3 regions of the Streptomyces sp. NPDC003456 genome follow, and region 3 is predicted to be linked to each of the others. Evidence: predicted binding sites of a transcription regulator. Region 3 holds the regulator's gene; each other region holds the start of a gene.

Region 1 (7,479 bases), on a different contig from region 3:
CGGCCTCCCGGGACAGCACCAGCGCGCAGCCCCTCTCCGAGATGACCGGGACCTCCTTGGCCACCAGGTTCATCCCGTCGCGGATGGGGTTGACCAGGGCCACGTCGGCCAGCCGGTACGCGGCCAGGGAGCGGGCGAAGTCGTCCTTGACGTGCAGCACGACCGGCGTCCAGCCCGGCGTGCCGAACTCGGCGTTGATCTCGTCGGCCAGGCGCTGCACCTCGGCCGTGTAGTCCCGGTAGACCGCGAGGTCCTGCCGCGAGGGGTAGGCGAAGGCGACGTGGCACACGCGCTCGCGCCACTCGCCGTGGGCCTCGAGCAGCCGCCGGTAGGCCAGCAGGCCGCGCACGATGTTCTTCGACAGCTCCGTGCGGTCGACCCGGACGACGGTGCGGCGGCCCTCGCCGATCTCCTCGCGCAGCGCCGCCATGCGCTCCTCGACGTCCTGCTCGTGCGCCCGCTTGCGCAGGAAGTCCGCGTCCGCGCCGAGGCCGTGCACGCCGATCCGCGTGCCGCCGAGCCCGCCCGCGAACCGCTCGGCGCACGCGGTGAACGCGTCCGCCCAGCGCTGGGTGAGGAAGCCGAGCCGGTCCGCGCCGAGCATGCCGCGCAGCACCTGCCCCGCCACGTCGTCCGGCAGCATCCGGAAGTACTCCGGCGGCGCCCACGGCGTGTGCGAGAAGTGGCCGATCCTGAGGTCCGGGCGCAGCTCGCGCAGCATGCCCGGCACCAGCGTCAGGTGGTAGTCCTGCACCACGACCGCCGCGCCCTGCGCCGCCTCCTCGGCCAGCGCCTCGGCGAACGCCCGGTTGTACGTCTCGTACGACGCCCACCGGCGGCGGAACTCCGCGTCGAAGACCGGTTCCAGGGGGGTCTGGTAGAGCATGTGGTGGACGAACCACAGCACCGAGTTGGCGATGCCGTTGTAGGCGTCGGCGTGCACGTCGGCCGGGATGTCGAGCATCCGCACGCCGTCCTCGCCGACCCCCCGCCGGACCGCCTCGCGGTCGCCGTCGGACAGCGCCGAGCAGACCCACAGGGCGTCCGCGTCCGAGCCGATCGCCGAGAGCCCCGAGACCAGACCGCCGCCGCCCCGTTTGGCGTCCAGCGAACCGTCCTCGCCGACCGTGTAGGAGACCGGGCCGCGGTTGGAGGCCACCAATACCCGTGCAGAACCGTACGTCGAACCCATAGGCCTCAACCTAGCCCGGCCTGTAAACGCTCAAACGTACGGACCTGCCGCGCGCGGCCGAAAAACAGCCCGGGTCAGGCGGCCCGCCGCGCCTGGTACTCGGCGATCTCCACCATCGGCGGGCGTTCCTCGGTGTCCACCGAGTACGTGCGCGGTTCGAAGCCGTCCCCGTTCCGCTCGAACTGGGTCAGGGACGGCCGGATCAGGTGCCCCCGGGCCAGCCGCAGCTGGGCCGTGCGGTAGATCTCGGCGGCCATCCGGCCCAGCGCCTGCCCGTCCTGGTGGCGGTGCTTGCGGACGCCGACGTCCACCTGCGCGAGCGCGTCGAGGCCGGCCAGGTGCAGGGCGTCGACGAGCACGCCCAGCTCGACGCCGTACCCGACGGGGAAGGGCAGCTGCTCCAGCAGGGAGCGGCGGGCCGCGTACTCACCGCCCAGCGGCTGCACGAACCCGGCGAGCCGCGGCCAGTGCATGTTGAGCAGCGGGCGCGCCATCAGCTCGGTGACCCGGCCGCCCTGCCCGGCGGCCCCGCCGAGGGGACGGTCGTACATGCCCTTGACCAGCTCGACCTCCGGGTCGGTCAGCAGCGGGCCCACGATGCCGGAGACGAAGTCGGACGAGAAGTCCCGCAGGTCCGCGTCGACGAAGCAGACGATGTCGCCGCGGGTGACCAGCAGCGAGCGCCACAGCACCTCGCCCTTGCCCGGCAGGGCGGGCAGCCGGGGGAGGATCGCGTCCCGGTGCACCACCGTCGCGCCCGCGGCGGCGGCCACCTCGGAGGTGCGGTCGGTCGACCCGGAGTCGATCACCACCAGCTCGTCGACGAGCGGCACCTGCAGCATCAGGTCGTGGCGGATGGCGGCGGAGATGTCGCCGACCGTCTCCTCCTCGTTCAGAGCCGGCAGCACCACGCTCACCGTGCGGCCCGTGCGCTGCTTGGCCGCCAGGATGCTGTGGAGCGGGCGGTCGTACACGGACCAGGAACGGGCGCTCAGCCAGCGCTCGACTTCTTCCAGCACCGTGGCTGCTCCTTGCGTTCTCTCGGCGGGACGGATGTGACGCGTCTCGCGGTGCGGACGGCTATCTCAACTGTCCTGGTCGTCGGTTACAGTCTTGAACAACGCGGATGACCATCGCATGTCCGGGGTCGCCCGCCGCCTACAACCACATACAGCTCATCCAGAGGGGCAGAGGGAAACGGCCCGATGAAGCCCCGGCAACCCTCCAGTCGGTTCTCGTAGGTCACCGCTGACCACTTCGCGAGGCTCCCGGCTAGGGAAGGTGCCAAATCCGTCTCACGGCGAGATGCGTCGTGAGGAAGATGAGGAGAAAGGGCCTCGCCTCACATGGCTGTGCAGACTGTTGCAAGCACCACGAACTCCACCGTAGACCTCGGCCCGGCCGCCGCGCTGAGCTGCCGCGAGTGCGGTCACCGCGTGCCCCTCGGCCCGGTCTTCGCCTGCGAGGAGTGTTTCGGCCCGCTGGAGATCGCTTACGACTTCTCGTCCTACGACGCCGAGGAGCTGCGCAAGCGGATCGAGGCGGGACCCGCGAACATCTGGCGCTACGCCCCGCTGCTGCCGGTCCCGGCCGACGTCGCGGACAAGCCGAACATCAACCCGGGCTGGACCAAGCTCGTCCGGGCCGACAACCTCGCCCGCGAGCTGGGCGTCGACGCCGGCAAGCTGTTCGTCAAGGACGACTCGGGCAACCCGACGCACTCCTTCAAGGACCGGGTCGTCGCGCAGGCCCTGGAGGCCGCCCGCGCCTTCGGCTTCACCACCCTGTCCTGCTCCTCCACCGGCAACCTGGCCGGCGCGGTGGGCGCCGCCGCGGCCCGGGCCGGCTTCCGCTCCTGCGTGTTCATCCCGCACGACCTGGAGCAGGGCAAGGTCGTCATGGCCGCCGTCTACGGCGGCGAGCTGGTCGGCATCGAGGGCAACTACGACGACGTCAACCGCTTCTGCTCCGAGCTCATCGGCGACCCGGCGGGCGAGGGCTGGGGCTTCGTCAACGTCAACCTGCGGCCCTACTACGCGGAGGGCTCCAAGACCCTCGCCTACGAGATCTGCGAACAGCTCGGCTGGCGGCTGCCCGACCAGCTCGTGGTGCCGATCGCCTCCGGCTCGCAGCTCACGAAGATCGACAAGGGCCTGCAGGAGCTGATCAAGCTCGGTCTCGTCGAGGACAAGCCGTACAAGATCTTCGGTGCGCAGGCCGAGGGCTGCTCGCCGGTGTCGACGGCCTTCAAGGCCGGCCACGACGTGGTGCGTCCGCAGAAGCCCGACACGATCGCCAAGTCCCTGGCGATCGGCAACCCGGCGGATGGGCCGTACGTGCTGGACATCGCGCGGCGGACGGGCGGTGCGGTGGAGGACGTGACGGACGAGCAGGTCGTCGACGCGATCAAGGTCCTGGCACGGACCGAGGGCATCTTCGCGGAGACCGCCGGCGGGGTGACCGTGGGTGTGACGCGAAAGTTGATCGAGAACGGGGTTCTCGACCCGGCGAAGACCACCGTGGTGCTCAACACCGGGGACGGTCTGAAGACGCTGGACGCGGTGGCCGGGACCGGGCTGACCGCGACCATCCGGCCCAACCTGGACGCGTTCCGTGAGGCCGGGCTGGTCTGATCGTTGTTCGCTGCGGGCCGGTGGGGGCTGGTCGCGCAGTTCCCCGCGCCCCTGAGGGCGCGCCCCAGCCGTAGCTCAAGAAGAACCGGAGGACATGTCCGATGAGCGTCACCGTTCGCATCCCCACCATCCTGCGCACCTACACCGGCGGGCAGGCCGAGGTCGCCGCCGAGGGCGCGAACCTCGGGGAGGTCATCGCCGACCTGGAGAAGAACCACACCGGGATCGCCGCCCGCGTGCTGGACGACCAGGGCAAGCTGCGGCGGTTCGTCAACGTGTACGTCAACGACGACGACGTGCGGTTCGAGCAGGGGCTGGAGACGGCCACGCCGGACGGTGCCGGAGTGTCGATCATCCCGGCGGTCGCCGGCGGATGAATCCGGCCGACCGGCTTGATTGTTACCTGGAGTAATGCCGGTCACCGAGCGTGCATCGAATTGCCCCCACCGTGAGAGAAGCGGAGGGGGCAATTCTGTGTGATTGAGCGCGGTACAGTTGGGGAACGCGTTCCGGATCCACCGACCGGAACCCTGAATTCCTGCCGCGAGCCCGACAAGATGTAGCCAAAGTGTGCACGTCTTTCGCGGCTTTTGTTCTTTTTGTGCGGCCCGACTTGCCCCGAATTCGGGCGAATTCTCCCTACATTCCGGACCCTGTGCGTCCAGAATTCTCGTCCGATTGACCTGTTGCAGACGGCAGTTGGACAGATACATTCAGCCGCGGTCGACGCGTTCCGGCGCACGCCCCCAACCGTGGGGGGTGAGGTCTGACCCGGATCCGCGAAGTGTGGATCTGTGCAAGGGCCAGTAATAGGGGAGTTAGGCATGGCTCAGGGCACCGTCAAGTGGTTCAACGCGGAGAAGGGGTACGGCTTCATCGCGGTCGACGGTGGTGCGGATGTTTTCGTCCACTACAGCGCGATCCAGATGGACGGCTACCGCACCCTGGAAGAGGGCCAGCGGGTCGAGTTCGAGATCTCGCAGGGCCAGAAGGGGCCGCAGGCCGACATGGTTCGCGTCTCTGCCTGAACGCGCACCACGACCATCAGCTCACGCGACCGGTCTTCGCTGAAGGGTCCGCACCCCCCGGGGTGCGGGCCCTTCCGCTTGTCCGGGTGCCGTGCGCGGCCGTGTTCGCGGGCGGCTGAGCGCCCCGCCTCATCCCCGGAGGCGCTTGCACTCGCAGGGGTCGAGTGCTAATCATTGGCGTTAGCACTCTGAAGGTGAGAGTGACAACGTAAGGACCGGGTCGGTGAGGCCCGCAGGCCGAAGTGGGAAGGAACCACGAGGCCGGCGAGCCGTCCGTCGCGGGCGCGGGCGCGGTCCGGAGTCATCACCCCCAGTCCTGGAGGGACCACTTCACATGGCCAAGATCATCGCGTTCGACGAGGAGGCGCGGCGCGGCCTCGAGCGCGGCATGAACCAGCTCGCGGACGCCGTGAAGGTGACGCTCGGCCCCAAGGGCCGCAACGTCGTCCTCGAGAAGAAGTGGGGCGCGCCCACGATCACCAACGACGGCGTCTCCATCGCCAAGGAGATCGAGCTCGAGGACCCGTACGAGAAGATCGGCGCCGAGCTGGTCAAGGAAGTCGCCAAGAAGACGGACGACGTCGCCGGTGACGGTACGACCACGGCGACCGTCCTCGCCCAGGCCCTGGTGCGCGAGGGTCTGCGCAACGTGGCCGCCGGTGCCAACCCGATGGCGCTCAAGCGCGGTATCGAGAAGGCCGTCGAGGCTGTCTCCGCCGCCCTGCTCGAGCAGGCCAAGGACGTGGAGACCAAGGAGCAGATCGCCTCCACGGCCTCCATCTCCGCCGCCGACACCCAGATCGGCGAGCTCATCGCCGAGGCGATGGACAAGGTCGGCAAGGAAGGCGTCATCACCGTCGAGGAGTCCCAGACCTTCGGTCTGGAGCTGGAGCTCACCGAGGGTATGCGCTTCGACAAGGGCTACATCTCGGCGTACTTCGCCACCGACATGGAGCGTATGGAGGCCGTCCTCGACGACCCGTACATCCTGATCGCCAACTCGAAGATCTCGAACGTCAAGGACCTGCTCCCGCTCCTGGAGAAGGTCATGCAGTCGGGCAAGCCGCTGCTGATCATCGCCGAGGACGTCGAGGGCGAGGCCCTGTCGACCCTGGTCGTCAACAAGATCCGCGGCACCTTCAAGTCCGTCGCCGTCAAGGCCCCGGGCTTCGGCGACCGCCGCAAGGCGATGCTGCAGGACATCGGCATCCTCACCGGCGGCGAGGTGATCTCCGAGGAGGTCGGCCTCAAGCTGGAGAACGCCACGCTCGACCTGCTGGGCCGCGCCCGCAAGGTCGTCATCACCAAGGACGAGACCACCATCGTCGACGGTGCCGGCTCGGCCGACCAGGTCCAGGGCCGCGTGAACCAGATCCGCGCCGAGATCGAGAACAGCGACTCGGACTACGACCGCGAGAAGTTGCAGGAGCGCCTGGCGAAGCTCGCCGGCGGTGTCGCGGTCATCAAGGCCGGTGCCGCCACCGAGGTGGAGCTCAAGGAGCGCAAGCACCGCATCGAGGACGCCGTGCGCAACGCCAAGGCGGCCGTCGAGGAGGGCATCGTCGCCGGTGGTGGCGTGGCCCTGCTGCAGGCCTCCCAGGTCTTCGAGAAGCTGGAGCTCGACGGTGACGAGGCGACCGGCGCCAACGCCGTGAAGCTCGCGCTGGAGGCCCCGCTGAAGCAGATCGCCGTCAACGGTGGTCTCGAGGGCGGCGTCGTCGTGGAGAAGGTCCGCAACCTCACCGTCGGCCACGGCCTGAACGCCGCGACCGGTGAGTACGTCGACATGATCGCCGAGGGCATCATCGACCCGGCGAAGGTGACCCGTTCCGCGCTGCAGAACGCCGCCTCCATCGCCGCGCTGTTCCTCACCACCGAGGCCGTCATCGCCGACAAGCCGGAGAAGGCCGCCGCGCCGGCCGGCGGCGGCATGCCGGGCGGTGACATGGACTTCTGATCGACCCCGTCGATCGACGTCCTTTCCGAGGGCGGCACCTCCTGTTCCGGCAGGGGGTGCCGCCCTCGGGCGTGTGCGGGATCACACCGGGGCGCGGGATGGGGCGCCGGGGCCGGACCGTTGAACCCAACGTCCTATGCGCATGCACATACTGACCGGTATACGCATACTGTCCGGTATCCGAAGGAGCCCCACGTGACCGACGCCGCCACCCGCGCAGCCGACCTCCTGTCCCGGCCCGTCACGCTGAACGGCCTGACCGTCCCGAACCGGATCGCGATGGCCCCGATGACCCGCATGTTCTCCCCGGGCGGCGTGCCCGGCGAGGACGTCGTCTCCTACTACGCGCGCCGCGCCGCCGCCGGGGTCGGCCTGATCGTCACCGAGGGCACCTACGTCGGGCACGAGTCGGCCGGGCAGAGCGACCGCGTCCCGCGCTTCCACGGCGAGGAGCAGCTCGCGGGCTGGGCGAAGGTCGCCGAGGCGGTGCACGCCGCGGGCGGCACGATCGTGCCGCAGCTGTGGCACATCGGCATGGTCCGCAACCAGGGCGAGCCGCCCGTCGCCGACGCCCCCGCCGTCGGCCCCTCCGGGCTGCGCATCGGCGCCGACGAGCCCACCGGCAAGGCCATGACCCAGGCCGACATCGACGCCGTCATCGGGGCCTTC
Region 2 (7,479 bases), on a different contig from region 3:
GTACGGGCCGCAGTGACGGAGGTACGGGCCGCAGTGACGTACGGACCAGTGCCGTCACCGCGGTGACGGCCGTCCGGCCGGGAGGCGGCCGGGCGGTCCGCAGAGGGAGAATGGTGCTGTTCAGCCGGATCCCCGGGGGGCCGGAGGCGAGGTCATGACCTTCGTACAGCTCATCGAATGCAGGACCAGTCGGCTCGACGAGATGAACCGGCTGATGGACAGGTGGGTCGAACAGACCCGGGGGAAGCGGACGGCGACGCACAGCGTGGTGGCGAAGGACAGGTCCGACGCCTCGCACATCGTCGAGATCGTGGAGTTCCCCTCCTACGAGGACGCGATGCGCAACTCCGGACTTCCGGAGACCGACCGGATCTTCCAGGACATGGTGGCCCTGTGCGAGGAGGAGCCGACGTTCACCGACCTCGACGTCGTACGGGACGAGCAGCTGAACGCGGCGACCGCGCGGCGGTTCTTCGAGATCGCGCCCGGGGAGGGCGACGCGCCGCCGATGAACGACGTGTTCACCGAGGACTACCACGACCACGATCCGGCCAACGTGCAGGACGTCGTCGGGCTCGACGCGGTGCGGCGCGAAGTGAAGGCGTGGCAGGGCGGGTTCGCCTTCTCGTTCACGATCGAGGACCAGATGGCGCAGGGCGACCGGGTGTGCACCCGGTGGACCTTCCACGGCCGGCACACGGGCGAGTTCCTCGGCATCCCGCCGACCGGCAAGGACGTCACCATGACCGGGACGACCGTCCACCGCTGCGCACCGGACGGGAAGATCGCCGAGGGCTGGTGGCAGTACGACCGGCTGGGGCTGATGCAGCAGCTCGGGGCGCTGGACCCGCTGGAGCTGTGAGCGGGCCCGCGGATGCGGGAAGCCCCCGTCCCGCGGGCGGCGGGGCGGGGGCTTCCGGCGGAGGTCGGTGCCTCAGTGGGCGTGGCCGTGGCCGTGGCCCGCGGCGGCCGGCTCCTCCTCTTCCTTCTTCTCGACGACCAGGGTCTCGGTCGTGAGGAGGAGGGAGGCGATGGAGGCGGCGTTCTCCAGGGCGGAGCGGGTGACCTTGACCGGGTCGATGACGCCGGCCTTGATCAGATCGCCGTACTCGCCGGTGGCGGCGTTGTAACCGCTGCCCTTCTCGAGCTCGGCGACCTTGGAGACGATGACGTAGCCCTCGAGGCCGGCGTTCTCGGCGATCCAGCGCAGCGGCTCGACGGCGGCCTTGCGGACCACGGAGACACCGGTGGCCTCGTCGCCGGTCTTGTCGAGGTTGCCCTCGAGGACCTTGACGGCGTGGACCAGCGCGGAGCCACCACCGGAGACGATGCCCTCCTCGACCGCGGCGCGGGTCGCGGAGATGGCGTCCTCCAGACGGTGCTTGCGCTCCTTGAGCTCGACCTCGGTGGCGGCACCCACGCGGATGACGCACACGCCGCCGGCCAGCTTCGCGAGGCGCTCCTGGAGCTTCTCGCGGTCCCAGTCGGAGTCCGTGGTCTCGATCTCGGCCTTGATCTGGGCGACGCGGCCCTGCACGTCTTCCTTGTTGCCGGCACCGTCGACGACCGTGGTGTCGTCCTTGGTGACGGTGACGCGGCGGGCGGAGCCGAGGACGTCCAGGCCGACCTGGTCGAGCTTGAGGCCGACCTCCTCGGAGACGACCGTGGCGCCGGTGAGGACGGCCATGTCCTGCAGCATCGCCTTGCGGCGGTCGCCGAAGCCCGGGGCCTTGACGGCGACGGCGTTGAACGTGCCGCGGATCTTGTTCACGACCAGGGTCGACAGGGCCTCGCCCTCGACGTCCTCGGCGATGATCAGCAGCGGCTTGGAGGCGTTGGCCTGGATGACCTTCTCCAGCAGCGGCAGCAGGTCCGCGATGGCGGAGATCTTGCCCTGCGTGATGAGGATGTACGGGTCGTCCAGGACGGCTTCCATGCGCTCCTGGTCCGTCACGAAGTACGGCGACAGGTAGCCCTTGTCGAAGGCCATGCCCTCGGTGAAGTCCAGCTCCAGACCGAAGGTGTTGGACTCCTCGACGGTGATGACACCGTCCTTGCCGACCTTGTCCATCGCCTCGGCGATGAGCTCGCCGACCTGCTGGTCCTGGGCGGACAGCGCGGCGACGGCGGCGATGTCGGACTTCTCGTCGATCGGGCGGGCCGAGGCGAGCAGGTCGTCGGAGACGGCCTTGACGGCGGCGTCGATGCCCTTCTTGAGGGCGGCCGGGGAGGCACCGGCGGCGACGTTCTTCAGGCCCTCGCGCACGAGCGCCTGGGCGAGCACGGTCGCGGTGGTCGTACCGTCACCCGCGATGTCGTTGGTCTTGGTCGCCACCTCCTTGACCAGCTGGGCACCGAGGTTCTCGTACGGGTCCTCGATCTCGACCTCGCGGGCGATCGTGACACCGTCGTTGGTGATGGTGGGGGCGCCGAACTTCTTGTCGATGACGACGTTGCGGCCCTTGGGGCCGATCGTCACCTTGACCGTGTCGGCAAGCTTGTTGACGCCGCGCTCGAGGGCGCGACGGGCGTCCTCGTCGAACTTCAGGATCTTCGCCATGGGAGCGTGAGCCCTCTTCCGGAATCTGGGATAACGGCAACTGCGCCCCGGGCGCCCGGCTTATTGGCGATCGCGGGGGCCAGGGGCGCAGTTCAAAGCAAGGTGCTTCGGGTGAATTACTTCTCGATGATCGCGAGCACGTCGCGGGCCGAGAGGACGAGGTACTCCTCGCCGTTGTACTTCACCTCGGTGCCGCCGTACTTGCTGTAGAGCACGACGTCGCCGACGGAGACGTCGAGCGGAAGACGGTTGCCGTCCTCGAAGCGGCCCGGGCCCACGGCCAGGACGACGCCCTCCTGGGGCTTCTCCTTGGCGGTGTCCGGGATGACCAGGCCAGAGGCGGTGGTCTGCTCGGCGTCGAGCGGCTGGACCACGATGCGGTCCTCGAGCGGCTTGATGGCAACCTTGGAGCTGGTGGTCGTCACGATCCGACCTCCCCCTTCGGAGATCTCACGGGGTTAACTGTCTGAGGTGGCGACCAGGTGGATCCGTCGTCGCGGGTGCCGGACCTGCCCGTCGCTGTGTTGGCACTCTCCTAGGGGGAGTGCCAGAGCCGAGACTATGACTGCGATTAGCACTCGGTCAAGCGGACTGCTAATTGCCCGCGGCGCGTCGGCCGGGTGCCCGCTCCGGCGCGCTCGCCGACGCCGCCTCCGGCGTGTTCTCCGATGCCGCCTCAGGTGCGCTCTCCGGAGCCGTCTCCGGCACGTTCTCCACGTGGTCCTCCAGTCGCCCCACCCTCAGCCCCCGCGTGTCGATCTCGCGCAGCAGGCGCCGCGTGCGCTCGGCGAGCGTCAGGGAGTCGGTGTCGCCGGACGGCAGCGAGACGATGTCGCCCGGCCGCAGCCGCGGCTCGCCCCGGCGGTAGTCCAGCTCCCCGTCGCCGTCCAGGGACACGCGCCAGAGGACGACCGCCCGGATGCCGCAGTCGGCGGCGGCGCGCAGGGTCGTCGTGTCGTAGGTGCCGTAGGGCGGCCGGAAGAGCCGGGGGCGGACGCCGAAGCGGGAGTGCAGCTTGTGCTGCTGGCCGCAGATCTCCGCGCGCTGGCCCGCGTAGGGCAGTCCGCGCAGGGCGGGGTGGTCCAGGGTGTGGTTCTGCAGGGAGGCGCCGACCGCGCGCAGCCGGGCGAAGTGGGCGTAGCCGGGGCCCACGACGCTGTCGGTGAGGAACAGGCTGACGGGGAGACGCCGTTCGCGGACGAGGCCGACGAAGAGGGGGTCGCGTTCGGCGCCGTCGTCGTAGGTGAGGAAGACGACCGGTTCCCGGGTGGGGACGTGGTCGACGACGGGCGGCAGGTGACCCCGGCCCTCGGCGGAGGGGTGGCCCGTCGCCGGGGCGCGGCCGTCGGCGTCGCCCGGGTGCTCCTCCGGCGACGCGGCGCAGGCGGCCAGCAGGGCCAGGCCCGCGCACAGCGTGCCGGCGGCCCGCCGCCTCACAGGTAGTCCTCCAGCCGCCCCACGGCGTACCCCTCGGCCGTGACCTTGTTCAGGAAGCGGCGGATCATGTCGGGCATCGTGCCCTTCCACTCGTCCCGGCCCCGGAAGTGCGTGAGCACGATGTCCCCCGGGCGCAGGTCGCGGTCCGCCTCGCGGTACTCCCAGTGGTCGGCGAAGACCTCCTCGCTCCACAGGGGCACGGACGTGATGCCGCAGTCCTTGGCGGCGCGCAGGGTCGCCCGGTCGTAACTGCCGTAGGGCGGGCGGAAGAGGGTGGGGCGCTTGCCGAAGCGCTGTTCGACGTAGCGCTGCATGCCGCAGATCTCGCGCTTCTGCGCGCGGTAGGACATGCCGCGCAGGTTGGGGTGGTGCAGGGTGTGGTTGTTCAGGACCACTCCCTCGGCCTGCATTTGGCGGAAGTAGCGGGGGTCGTCCTCGACCAGGTAGCCGCTGAGGAACGCGGTGTAGGGCACGCCCAGTTCGCGGGTCATCCGCAGGAACGAGGGGTCCTTCTCGGCGCCGTCGTCGATGGTGAGGAAGACGACCTTGTCTCGCGTGGGGACGCGGGTGAACACGGGGGGCAGGTCCAGTTCCCGGTGGCCGTCCACCTCGAAGCCCTTGCGGGTCTTGATGCTGGGCTTGCGCTCGGGGGCCGGGGGCGCGGACAGCGGGACGGCGCGCAGTCCCCAGCGGCGGGCGGCGGCGACCCGGGCGGTGTGCGCGGTGCGCAGCTTGGCGGCGTAGGAGTCCAGGGCGCGGGCCGGGGGTGCCTCCAGGGGCTGCTGGCCGCCGGCCGGGGCGACGCCGGTGCCGTCGCCGCCCTGCGCGCAGCCGGAGGCGATGGCGGCCAGGGCGAGCACCGCGAGGCCGATCCGCACCCCGCCGAATGCCCGGCTTTTGTCATTTTGTACGACTGCTCGCATGGTGCCGGATCCTCGCAGCCCGCCCGGGCGAACCGGCCCCGACACCGCGACCGCTCCCCCACGGTCCACCGACTGGCCCACATCGGCCGCGATGCCGGACCAGTGCCGGACGGCCGCGGGGACGGACTCCTCCCGCTCCTCCTGCTCCTCCCGCTCCTCCCGGCGACGTCGTCCGGTCGTGGTCGACAATGATCCGGTGAACGACCTCGCTCCCCTCCTCACCCCCGAAGGCCGCGCCCTCCTCGACGAGGTGCGTGACACCGACCCGGCACAGGAGCTGGCGGTGGCGACCCGGCTGCGCCGTGACCACCCGGCCGAACTGGTGTCGGCCGCGCTCGGGCAGGCGCGGCTGCGGCAGCGCGCGGCGGTGAAGTTCGGCGCGGAGGACGCCGGGCGGATGTTCTTCACGCCCAACGGGGTGGAGCAGTCGACCCGGGCGAGCGTGGCCGCCTACCGGGCCGGGCGGATGGCCGCCCTGGGCGTGGCCTCGGTCGCCGACCTGTGCTGCGGCATCGGCGGCGACGCGATCGCGCTGGCCCGGGCCGGGATCCGGGTCCTCGCCGTGGACCGGGACCCGCTCACGGCCGCGGCGGCCCGCGCCAACGCCGAGGCGCTGGACCTGGCCCACCTGATCGAGGTGCGCGAGGCCGACGTCACGGAGGTGGACACCACCGGGTACGACGCCGTCTTCGCCGACCCGGCCCGGCGCGGCGGCCGGGGCCGGATCTTCGACCCCGAGGCCTACTCGCCGCCGCTGTCCTGGGCGGTGGCCGCCGCGCGCCGGGCACCGCGCGCGGCGCTGAAGGTCGCCCCGGGCATCCCGCACGAGGCGGTCCCGCAGGACGCCGAGGCCGAGTGGATCTCGGACGGCGGGGACGTGAAGGAGGCGGTGCTGTGGTTCGGCACCGCCGCGGGCGCCGTGCGGGCCACCCTGCTGCCGGGGCCGCGCAGCCTGCTCTCGCGCGGCCTGCCCGATCCGGACGTCCGCCCGCCCGGCCGCTACCTCTACGAGCCCGACGGCGCGGTCATCCGCGCCCACCTGGTCGCCGAGGTGGCCGAGCAGGTCGGCGGCGGACTGCTCGACGCGACCATCGCCTACGTCACGGCCGACGCCCTGCACCCGACCCGGTACGCGACCGCCTACGAGATCACCGACCACCTGCCCTTCAACGTCAAGAAGCTCAAGGCCCTGCTGCGGGAACGGCAGGTGGGCACGCTCACGGTGAAGAAGCGGGGCTCGGCGGTGGAGCCGGAGGAGCTGCGCCGCAAGGTCAAGCCGCAGGGTCCGCACGCCGCGACGGTGTTCCTGACCAGGGTCGCCGGGGCCCCGGCCATGCTGCTGGGGCACCCGGCCTGACGGTCAGCCCTGCTCGGCGGCCCGGCGCAGCAGCAGGTCCCGCTCCCGTTGGTTGCGCGCGAGGGAGGCCGCCCGCTCGAACTCGGTGCGGGCCTCGGCCCGGCGGCCGAGGCGGCTCAGGAGGTCGCCGCGGACGCTGGGCAGCAGGTGGTAGCCGCGCAGGGCCGGGTCGGCGGACAGGGCGTCGACCAGCGGCAGGGCGGCGCCGGGCCCTTCGGACATCGAGACGGCCACCGCCCGGTTCAGCTCCACGACCGGTGACGGGGACCGGGCGGCGAGCAGGCCGTAGAGGGTGGCGATGCGCGCCCAGTCGGTCTCCTCGTAGGTGGGGGCGTGCGCGTGGCAGGCGGCGATGGCGGCCTGGAGGAGGTACGGGCCCGGGGCGCCGGAGGCGGTGGCCTCCGCCCGGCCCAGTGCGGCGACGCCGCGGGCGATCAGCATGCGGTTCCAGCGGGAGCGGTTCTGGTCCTGGAGCAGGACGGGTTCGCCGGAGGGGGCCGTGCGGGCCGCCGTGCGGGACGCCTGGAACTCCAGGAGTGCGGCCAGTCCGTGCACCTCGCTCTCCTTCGGCATCAGCCCGGCGAGCACCCGGGCCAGCCGCAGGGCGTCCTCGCACAGGGACGGGCGCAGCCAGTCGTCGCCGGCCGTGGCGGCGTACCCCTCGTTGAAGATCAGGTAGATGACGTCGAGGACCGAGCCGAGGCGGGCCTCGCGGTCGGCTCCGCGGGGCACCTCGAAGGCGATGTTCTTCGTGGCCAGGGTGCGTTTGGCGCGGACGACGCGCTGGGCGACGGTCGGCTCGGGGACGAGGAACGCCCGGGCGATCTCCGCCGTGGTCAGTCCGCCCAGCAGACGCAGGGTGAGGGCGGTGCGGGCCTCGGTGGACAACATCGGGTGGCAGGCGGTGAAGACCAGGCGCAGCAGGTCGTCGTCGATGTCGTCGGGGTCGGCGGGCTCCTCGGGCGGGGCCGCGTCCGGTTGGGCCCGGCCGATCTCGGCCAGCTTCCGGGCGTAGTTCTCCCGGCGGCGGACCAGGTCGACGGCGCGGTTGCGGGCCGCCGCCATGAGCCAGGCGCCCGGGTTTGCGGGGATCCCGTCGCGGGGCCACTGCTCCAGGGCGGCCACCAGGGCGTCCTGTGCGAGTTCCTCGGCGATGCCGACGTCGCGGACGACGCGGGTGACGCCGGCGATGATCCGGGGCG
Region 3 (7,479 bases):
GCCTGCCACCGACGGCGGCAGCGCGGTAGGGCGCAAAGGCGTCAACCGCGCAGCAGGAGCCACTCCTGAAGCTCCACCAGATTCCCCTCGGGGTCCTTGAGACGGGCCACCCGCATGCGGTCGGTCAGCGGTGCCGGGCCGTGCAGGAGGGTGGCGCCGCGCAGGGTGATCTCCTCGCAGTACGCGTCCAGCGCGTCCACCCGCAGGACGACCAGGGACCGGTGCCCGCGCGCGGGTTCGCCCAGTTCGCCGAGGACCTCGGCCATCGCCGCCCGGTCCTGCAGCGCGATCCCGGCGGAGCCCGCGGCGGGGCTGAACCTCTCGTACGGCCCGTGCTCCGCACCGGACTGCGGCTTGAGGCCGAGGACCTCGCCGTAGAAGCGGTAGCAGGCGGCGAAGTCGGACACGAGCAGACGTACCTGTGCGAGTTCCACGGTGCCTCCGGAAGGGGTCAGGACCAGCGTCCGGTGCGTGCCATGAGGACGGCTGCCGCCGCCGTCCCGGCCGTCGACGTGCGCAGCACGCTGCGCCCGAGGCAGTACGCCCCGGCCCCCGCTTCCCCGAACAGCGCCAGCTCCTCCGGCGCCACGCCCCCTTCGGGCCCCACGACCAGCACGATCTCGCCGGTGGACGGCAGACCGGCCGTCGCCAAGGGCTCCTCGCCGCTCTCGTGCAGCACGGCCGCGAAGTCGGCCCCGGCGAGCAGGGCGGCGACCTGCTTGGTGGTCGCGGCGTCCGCGACGTCGGGGAAGCGCACCCGGCGGGACTGCTTGCCGGCCTCGCGGGCCGTGGCCCGCCACTTGGCCAGGGCCTTGGCCCCGCGCTCGCCCTTCCACTGCGTGATGCACCGCGCGGCGGACCAGGGCACGATCGCGTCGACCCCGACCTCCGTCATGGTCTCCACGGCCAGTTCCCCGCGGTCGCCCTTGGGCAGGGCCTGGACGACGGTCACCCGGGGCTGCTCCGCCGGTTCCTCGCTCACCGAGTCGAGCTGGACGATCAGCCGGTCCTTGCCCTCGGTGCCGAGCACGACGCAGTCCGCCCAGCGTCCCGCGCCGTCCGTGAGGACGACGTCCTCGCCGGCGCGCAGCCGCTTCACCGAGACGGCGTGCCGCCCCTCCGGGCCGTCGAGCACGTACCGGCCGCCGCCTCCCGCGCGGAAGTGCTCGACGACGAACACCGGTGCGGTCATCGCGCACCTCCCGCCAGCGCGGCACGGGCGGCGGCGAGTTCGCCGGCGAGCACCTCGACCAGGCGCCCGGCGGGCATCTCCCGGGCCATCCGGTGGCCCTGTCCGGCCCACAGCGCCATCCCCTGGGGGTCGCCGGCCTTGGCGGCGGCCTTGCGCAGCGGAGCGGTGAGGTGGTGGACGTCGGGGTAGGCGGCGGGGGCGTACGGGCCGTGCTCGCGCAGGAACCGGTTGACCAGGCCGCGCGCCGGGCGGCCGGTGAAGGCCCGGGTCAGCTCCGTGCGGACGAAGAGGGGGTTGGTCAGGGCCTGTTTGTGCAGGGCGTGCGCACCCGACTCGTGCGTGGGCAGGAAGGCCGTGCCCAGCTGGGCGGCGGCGGCGCCCGCGGCGAGCACCGCGGCGATCTGGCCGCCGCGCATGAGGCCCCCGGCGGCGACGACGGGGATGTCCACGGCCTCGCGGACCTGTGCGACGAGGGAGAGCAGTCCGAGGCCGCTGCCGTCGGTCTCGGGGGTGTCGCGGTGGGTGCCCTGGTGGCCGCCGGCCTCGATGCCCTGGGCGATGACGCCGTCCGCGCCGGCCCGCTCCACGGCCCGGGCCTCCTCGGGGGTGGTGGCGGCGGCCAGGACGAACGTGCCGACGCGGTGCAGGGTGTCGACCACCTCGCGGTCCGGGACACCGAAGTGGAACGAGACCACCGGCACCGGGTTGTCGCGCAGGACCACGAGCTTGGCCTCGAAGCCGTCGTCGCGTCCGCTCTCGGGGTCGCCGAGCTCGGTCTCGTACCAGGTCGCCTCGCCGGCCAGCTGGTGGGCGTAGACGTCCACGGCGGCGGGGTCGGCGAGGTCCGGGTGCGGCAGGAAGACGTTGACGCCGAACGGCCGGCTCGTGAGGCTCCTGAGCTGCTTGATCTCCTGGTACATCCCGTCGGCGGTCTTGTACCCGGCGGCGAGGAACCCGAGCCCGCCCGCCTCGCACACGGCGGCGGCGAGCTGCGGGACGGAGATGCCGCCCGCCATGGGGGCCTGCACGATCGGGAGCGGGAAGAGATCGGTCAGAGCGGAGGACATGACCGCATGTTGTCACGTCCTCCGCGCCCGTCCGAATCCGGCCTGCCGCAGGGCACAGACCAGAGGAATGCCCGCTTCCGCAGCCCCGCCGGACGGCCGGCCCACGGGCGACGGGCGGCGCTGCCCGCGCCGCCGGGGGGTCCGCTCAGCACCCCCCGGCCGCTGCGTCAGCGCCCGTTGAACGCGTCCTTCAGGCGCGAGAACAGCCCCTGCTGCCCCGGCTGGAACTGGCCCGTGGGGCGTTCCTCGCCGCGGAGTTTGGACAGTTCGCGCAGGAGGCGTTCCTGCTCGGGGTCGAGCTTGGTCGGGGTCTGGACCTCGACGTGGACGATGAGGTCGCCGCGCCCGCCGCCGCGCAGGTGGGTGACACCGCGGCCGTGCAGCGGGATCGACTGGCCGGACTGGGTGCCCGGGCGGATGTCGACCTCCTCCATGCCGTCCAGCGTCTCCAGCGGCACCTTCGTGCCCAGGGCCGCCGCGGTCATGGGGAGCGTCACCGTGCAGTGCAGGTCGTCGCCGCGGCGCTGGAACATCGGGTGCGGCAGCTCGTGGATCTCGACGTAGAGGTCGCCGGCCGGACCGCCGCCGGGCCCGACCTCGCCCTCGCCGGCGAGCTGGATGCGCGTGCCGTTGTCCACACCGGCCGGGATCTTGACGGTGAGGGTCCGGCGGGAGCGCACCCGTCCGTCGCCCGCGCACTCCGGGCAGGGCGTGGGGACGACCGTGCCGAAGCCCTGGCACTGCGGGCAGGGGCGAGAGGTCATGACCTGGCCCAGGAAGGACCGGGTGACCTGCGACACCTCACCGCGGCCGCGGCACATGTCACACGTCTGCGCGCTGGTGCCCGGGGCCGCGCCCTCGCCGTTGCAGGTGTTGCAGACGACGGCGGTGTCGACCTGGATGTCCTTCGTCGTGCCGAAGGCCGCCTCGTCGAGCTCCACCTCGATGCGGATCATGGCGTCCTGGCCGCGGCGGGTGCGCGAGCGCGGTCCGCGCTGCGACGCCGTGCCGAAGAAGGCGTCCATGATGTCCGAGAAGTTGCCGAAGCCGCCGGCCCCGAAGCCGCCCGCGCCGCCGCCGGCCTGCGAGAGCGGGTCGCCGCCGAGGTCGTAGACCTGCTTCTTCTGCGGGTCCGACAGCACCTCGTAGGCGGCGTTGATCTCCTTGAACCGCTCCTGGGTCTTCGGATCGGGGTTGACGTCCGGGTGCAGCTCGCGGGCGAGCCGCCGGAAGGCCTTCTTGATCTCTTCCTGCGACGCGTCGCGGCGCACGCCGAGTACGGCGTAGTAGTCCGTGGCCACTACGACTCCGCCAGGATCTGTCCGACGTACCGTGCCACTGCGCGTACCGCTCCCATCGTTCCCGGGTAGTCCATGCGGGTCGGTCCGACCACGCCGAGCTTGGCGACTGCCTCGCCGCCCGAACCGTAGCCGACCGACACGACGGACGTGGAGTTGAGTCCTTCGTGGGCGTTCTCGTGACCGATCCGTACGGTCACGCCCGGATCCTTCGCCTCGCCGAGCAGCTTGAGGAGCACGACCTGCTCCTCCAGCGCCTCCAGCACGGGCCGGATCGTGAGGGGGAAGTCATGACCGAAGCGGGTCAGATTGGCGGTGCCGCCGATCATCAGCCGCTCCTCGTTCTCCTCGACGAGCGTCTCCAGGAGTGTGGAGAGCACCGTGGAGACCGTACCCCGGTCCTCGTGCTCGAACGCCTCCGGGAGATCCTCCACCAGACTCGGCACATCCGCGAAACGGCGGCCCGCCACACGGCTGTTGAGGCGGGCGCGCAGATCCGCGAGCGAGGCCTCGCCGAACGGCGCCGGGCAGTCCACCACGCGCTGCTCGACCCGCCCGGTGTCCGTGATCAGCACGAGCATCACCCGCGCGGGTGCCAGGGAGAGCAGCTCCACGTGCCGCACGGTCGAGCGGGTCAGCGACGGGTACTGCACGACGGCGACCTGGCGGGTGAGCTGCGCGAGCAGCCGCACCGTGCGCGCCACGACGTCGTCGAGGTCGACGGCGCCCTCCAGGAAGTTCTGGATCGCGCGCCGCTCGGGCGCGGTCATCGGCTTGACGCCGGCGAGCTTGTCGACGAACAGCCGGTAGCCCTTGTCGGTGGGGATCCGCCCGGCACTGGTGTGCGGCTGGGCGATGTACCCCTCGTCCTCCAGGGCCGCCATGTCGTTGCGCACGGTCGCCGGGGAGACGCCGAGGTTGTGCCGCTCGGTGAGGGCCTTGGAGCCGACCGGCTCCTCGGTGCCGACGTAGTCCTGGACGATGGCGCGCAGCACTTGCAGTCTGCGTTCACTGAGCATCGCGCACACCTCCAGAAGTCGTCCGCCCGTTGCCCGCCGTTCGCGGCCTGGCACTCTGCGCGTGCGAGTGCCAGCATTCCCCGGCCCAGTGTACGGCGGTGGGGTACGCCCCCGGCAAGGCTGGTCGTGCGGCGTCGTGCCGCGGGCGGGGTGCACCGCTAGCGTCGCCCCATGACGGTGACTTGGGAAGAGGCCGGCTGGGAGCGGGTGGCCGCCGGGGTGGGACGGTGCCGGCTGCCGGTGTGGGACTGCACGGCGGGGCTGGTCGCGGGTGAGGGCGCGGTGCTCGTGGTGGACGCGGGATCCAGCCCGGCCGAGGGTGCGCGGGTGCGGGAGCAGGCGCGGTCGCTCACCGGTCACCGTGTGACGCATCTCGCGCTGACGCACCCCCACTTCGACCACGTCTTCGGGGCGGCGGCGTTCACGGGGGCGGAGGTGTTCGCGGCGGTGGGCGCGGACGCGGCGCTGACGCGGGCCCGGGACCGGGAGGAGCTGTACGAGGACGCGGTGCGCAACGGTCTGGCGGGGGATGTGGCACGCGCCTGCGCGGACCGGCTGGCGGCGCCCCGGCACCTGGTCTCCGGCGAGTGGACCCTGGACCTCGGCGGCGGGCGCACCGTGCTGCTGGCGAACGTGGGTCCGGGGCACACCGCGCACGATCTGGCGGTGCTGGTGCCGGGCGATCCCGAGGTGGTGTTCTGCGGGGACCTCGTCGAGGAGTCGGGCGAGCCGCAGGCAGGTCCGGACGCCGTGCCCGCGCGGTGGCCGGCCGCGCTGGACCGGCTGCTCGCCCTCGGCGGCGAGGACGCGCTGTACGTGCCCGGTCACGGAGCGGTGGTCGACGCGGGGTTCGTCCGGGCCCAACGGGACGCGCTGGCCGCGCGTTTCGGCGTGTCGTCGTGACCGTCCGGCGGCTTTCCCTATCGTCGTGCGAATGCGCCAGTACTCGACCGATCTGACTCCGCCGTGGAAGAAGCCGACGCCGGTTCCCGAGGTCCCGGCCGAGCCGGGCCTGGTGGTCGAGGAGCCCGGGACCGGGTTCTGCGGTGCGGTGGTCCGCTGCGAGGCGGGCACGGTGACCCTGGAGGACCGCTTCGGCAAGCACCGGGTGTTCCCCATGGAGCCGCGCGGGTTCCTGCTGGAGGGCAGGGCCGTGACACTGGTCCGGCCCGGCACGGGCGCTCCCGCGCGTCCCTCGCGCACGGCGTCCGGTTCGGTGGCGGTGCCCGGTGCCCGGGCGCGCGTGGCCCGGGCGGGCCGCATCTACGTCGAGGGCCGGCACGACGCGGAGCTGGTCGAGAAGGTGTGGGGCGACGACCTGCGCATCGAGGGGGTCGTCGTGGAGTACCTGGAGGGCGTGGACGATCTGCCGTCGATCGTGGAGTCGTTCGCACCCGGCCCGGACGCGCGCCTCGGCGTCCTGGTCGACCACCTCGTGCCGGGTTCCAAGGAGTGGCGCATCGCGCAGTCGGTGACGAGCGAGCACGCGCTGGTGGTGGGCCACCCGTACATCGACGTCTGGGAGGCCGTGAAGCCGTCGTCCCTCGGCATCGCTTCCTGGCCGCGGGTGCCGCGCGGCCAGGACTGGAAGACGGGCGTGTGCCGGGCCCTGGGCTGGCCGGAGAACACGGGTGCCGCGTGGCAGCGGATCCTGTCCGGGGTCCACTCGTACAAGGACCTGGAGCCCGAGCTGCTCGGACGGGTGGAGGAACTGATCGACTTCGTGACGGCACCGGCGGACTGACGTTTCAGTCGACCAGGTCCCGCACGACGCCGTCCGCCAGCAGCCGCCCCCGCAGGGTCAGGACGGCCCGGCCCTGCTCGTACGGGCCGGGCTGAAGCAGTCCGTCCGACAGCGCCCGGCGCGAAGCGGCCAGGCCCGCGTCGCGCAGCAGCGACAGCGGGACCCCGTCCCGCAGCCGCAGCTCCAGCAGGATCCGCTCGACCCGCCGGTCCTCCGCCGAGAGCACCTCACGCCCGGCCCCGGGCGACCGGCCCGCCGCGAGCGCCGCCGCGTAGGCGCCCGGGTGCTTCACGTTCCACCAGCGCACGCCGCCCACGTGGCTGTGCGCCCCGGGCCCGGCGCCCCACCAGTCGGCGCCCCGCCAGTACAGCTCGTTGTGCAGGCACCGGCCCGCTTCGGAGGTCGCCCAGTTCGACACCTCGTACCAGTCGAACCCGGCGCCGGAGAGCACCTCGTCGGCGATCAGGTACCGGTCGGCGTGGACGTCGTCGTCGGTCATCGGCACCTCACCCCGGCGGATGCGCCGGGCGAGCTGCGTGCCCTCCTCGACGATCAGGGCGTAGGCGCTGACGTGGTCGGGCCCGGCGCCCAGCACCGCGTCCAGCGAGGCCCGCCAGTCGTCGTCGGACTCCCCCGGCGTGCCGTAGATCAGGTCCAGGTTGACGTGCTCGAACCCGGCCGCCCGGGCCTCCGCGACGCAGGCCTCGGGCCGCCCGGGGGTGTGGGTGCGGTCCAGCACCTTCAGGACGTGCTGCCGCGCGCTCTGCATGCCGAAGGAGATCCGGTTGAAACCGCCCTCGCGCAGGGTGGCCAGATACGCCGGGTCCACCGAATCGGGGTTCGCCTCGGTCGTGATCTCGGCGTCCTCCGCGAGGCCGAACTCCTCGCGGATCGCCCCCAGCATCCGGACGAGGTCCCCGGCGTCCAGCAGCGTCGGCGTGCCCCCGCCCACGAACACCGTCCGCACGGCCCGCGGGTCGCCCCCCAGCACCTTGCGGGCCAGCCGGACCTCGTCCACCAGCGTCCCGGCGTAGTTGTCGCGGGAGGCGAGCACGCCGCCGGTGCCGCGCAGCTCGGTCGCCGTGTAGGTGTTGAAGTCGCAGTAGCCGCAGCGGGTCGCGCAGTAGGGGACGTGCAGGTAGAACCCGAGGGGGCGGTC

The links. Region 3 encodes HrcA, which represses chaperone genes, less so after heat shock. Its sites were predicted from a motif close to TTNGCACTCNGNNNNNCNGAGTGCNAA; they were not measured.
Region 1: groL (chaperonin GroEL) is a predicted target of HrcA. The motif match lies at 5,034-5,060, and genes of this name have one in related genera.
Region 2: groES (co-chaperone GroES) is a predicted target of HrcA. The motif match lies at 3,085-3,111, and genes of this name have one in related genera.

Annotation. Positions count from the first base shown of each region.
Region 1 is NZ_JBIAOK010000007.1:110,495-117,973, forward strand. Features, by position in the region: gene ACFYWG_RS27935 (trehalose-6-phosphate synthase) at 1-1,192, opposite strand, end outside; gene ACFYWG_RS27940 (glucosyl-3-phosphoglycerate synthase) at 1,267-2,211, opposite strand; SAM riboswitch class I at 2,365-2,520, shown strand; gene thrC (threonine synthase) at 2,539-3,825, shown strand; gene ACFYWG_RS27950 (MoaD/ThiS family protein) at 3,927-4,202, shown strand; gene ACFYWG_RS27955 (cold-shock protein) at 4,650-4,853, shown strand; gene groL (chaperonin GroEL) at 5,188-6,810, shown strand; gene ACFYWG_RS27965 (NADH:flavin oxidoreductase) at 7,006-7,479, shown strand, end outside.
Region 2 is NZ_JBIAOK010000004.1:105,925-113,403, reverse strand. Features, by position in the region: gene ACFYWG_RS16750 (SDR family NAD(P)-dependent oxidoreductase) at 1-16, shown strand, start outside; gene ACFYWG_RS16745 (ester cyclase) at 155-862, shown strand; gene groL (chaperonin GroEL) at 935-2,560, opposite strand; gene groES (co-chaperone GroES) at 2,677-2,985, opposite strand; gene ACFYWG_RS16730 (polysaccharide deacetylase family protein) at 3,155-3,997, opposite strand; gene ACFYWG_RS16725 (polysaccharide deacetylase family protein) at 3,994-4,920, opposite strand; gene ACFYWG_RS16720 (methyltransferase domain-containing protein) at 5,099-6,277, shown strand; gene ACFYWG_RS16715 (RNA polymerase sigma factor) at 6,281-7,479, opposite strand, start outside.
Region 3 is NZ_JBIAOK010000003.1:509,153-516,631, reverse strand. Features, by position in the region: gene ACFYWG_RS13285 (VOC family protein) at 42-434, opposite strand; gene ACFYWG_RS13280 (16S rRNA (uracil(1498)-N(3))-methyltransferase) at 452-1,192, opposite strand; gene ACFYWG_RS13275 (nitronate monooxygenase) at 1,189-2,259, opposite strand; gene dnaJ (molecular chaperone DnaJ) at 2,427-3,560, opposite strand; gene hrcA (heat-inducible transcriptional repressor HrcA) at 3,560-4,576, opposite strand; gene ACFYWG_RS13260 (MBL fold metallo-hydrolase) at 4,748-5,479, shown strand; gene ACFYWG_RS13255 (DUF3097 domain-containing protein) at 5,511-6,320, shown strand; gene hemW (radical SAM family heme chaperone HemW) at 6,325-7,479, opposite strand, start outside.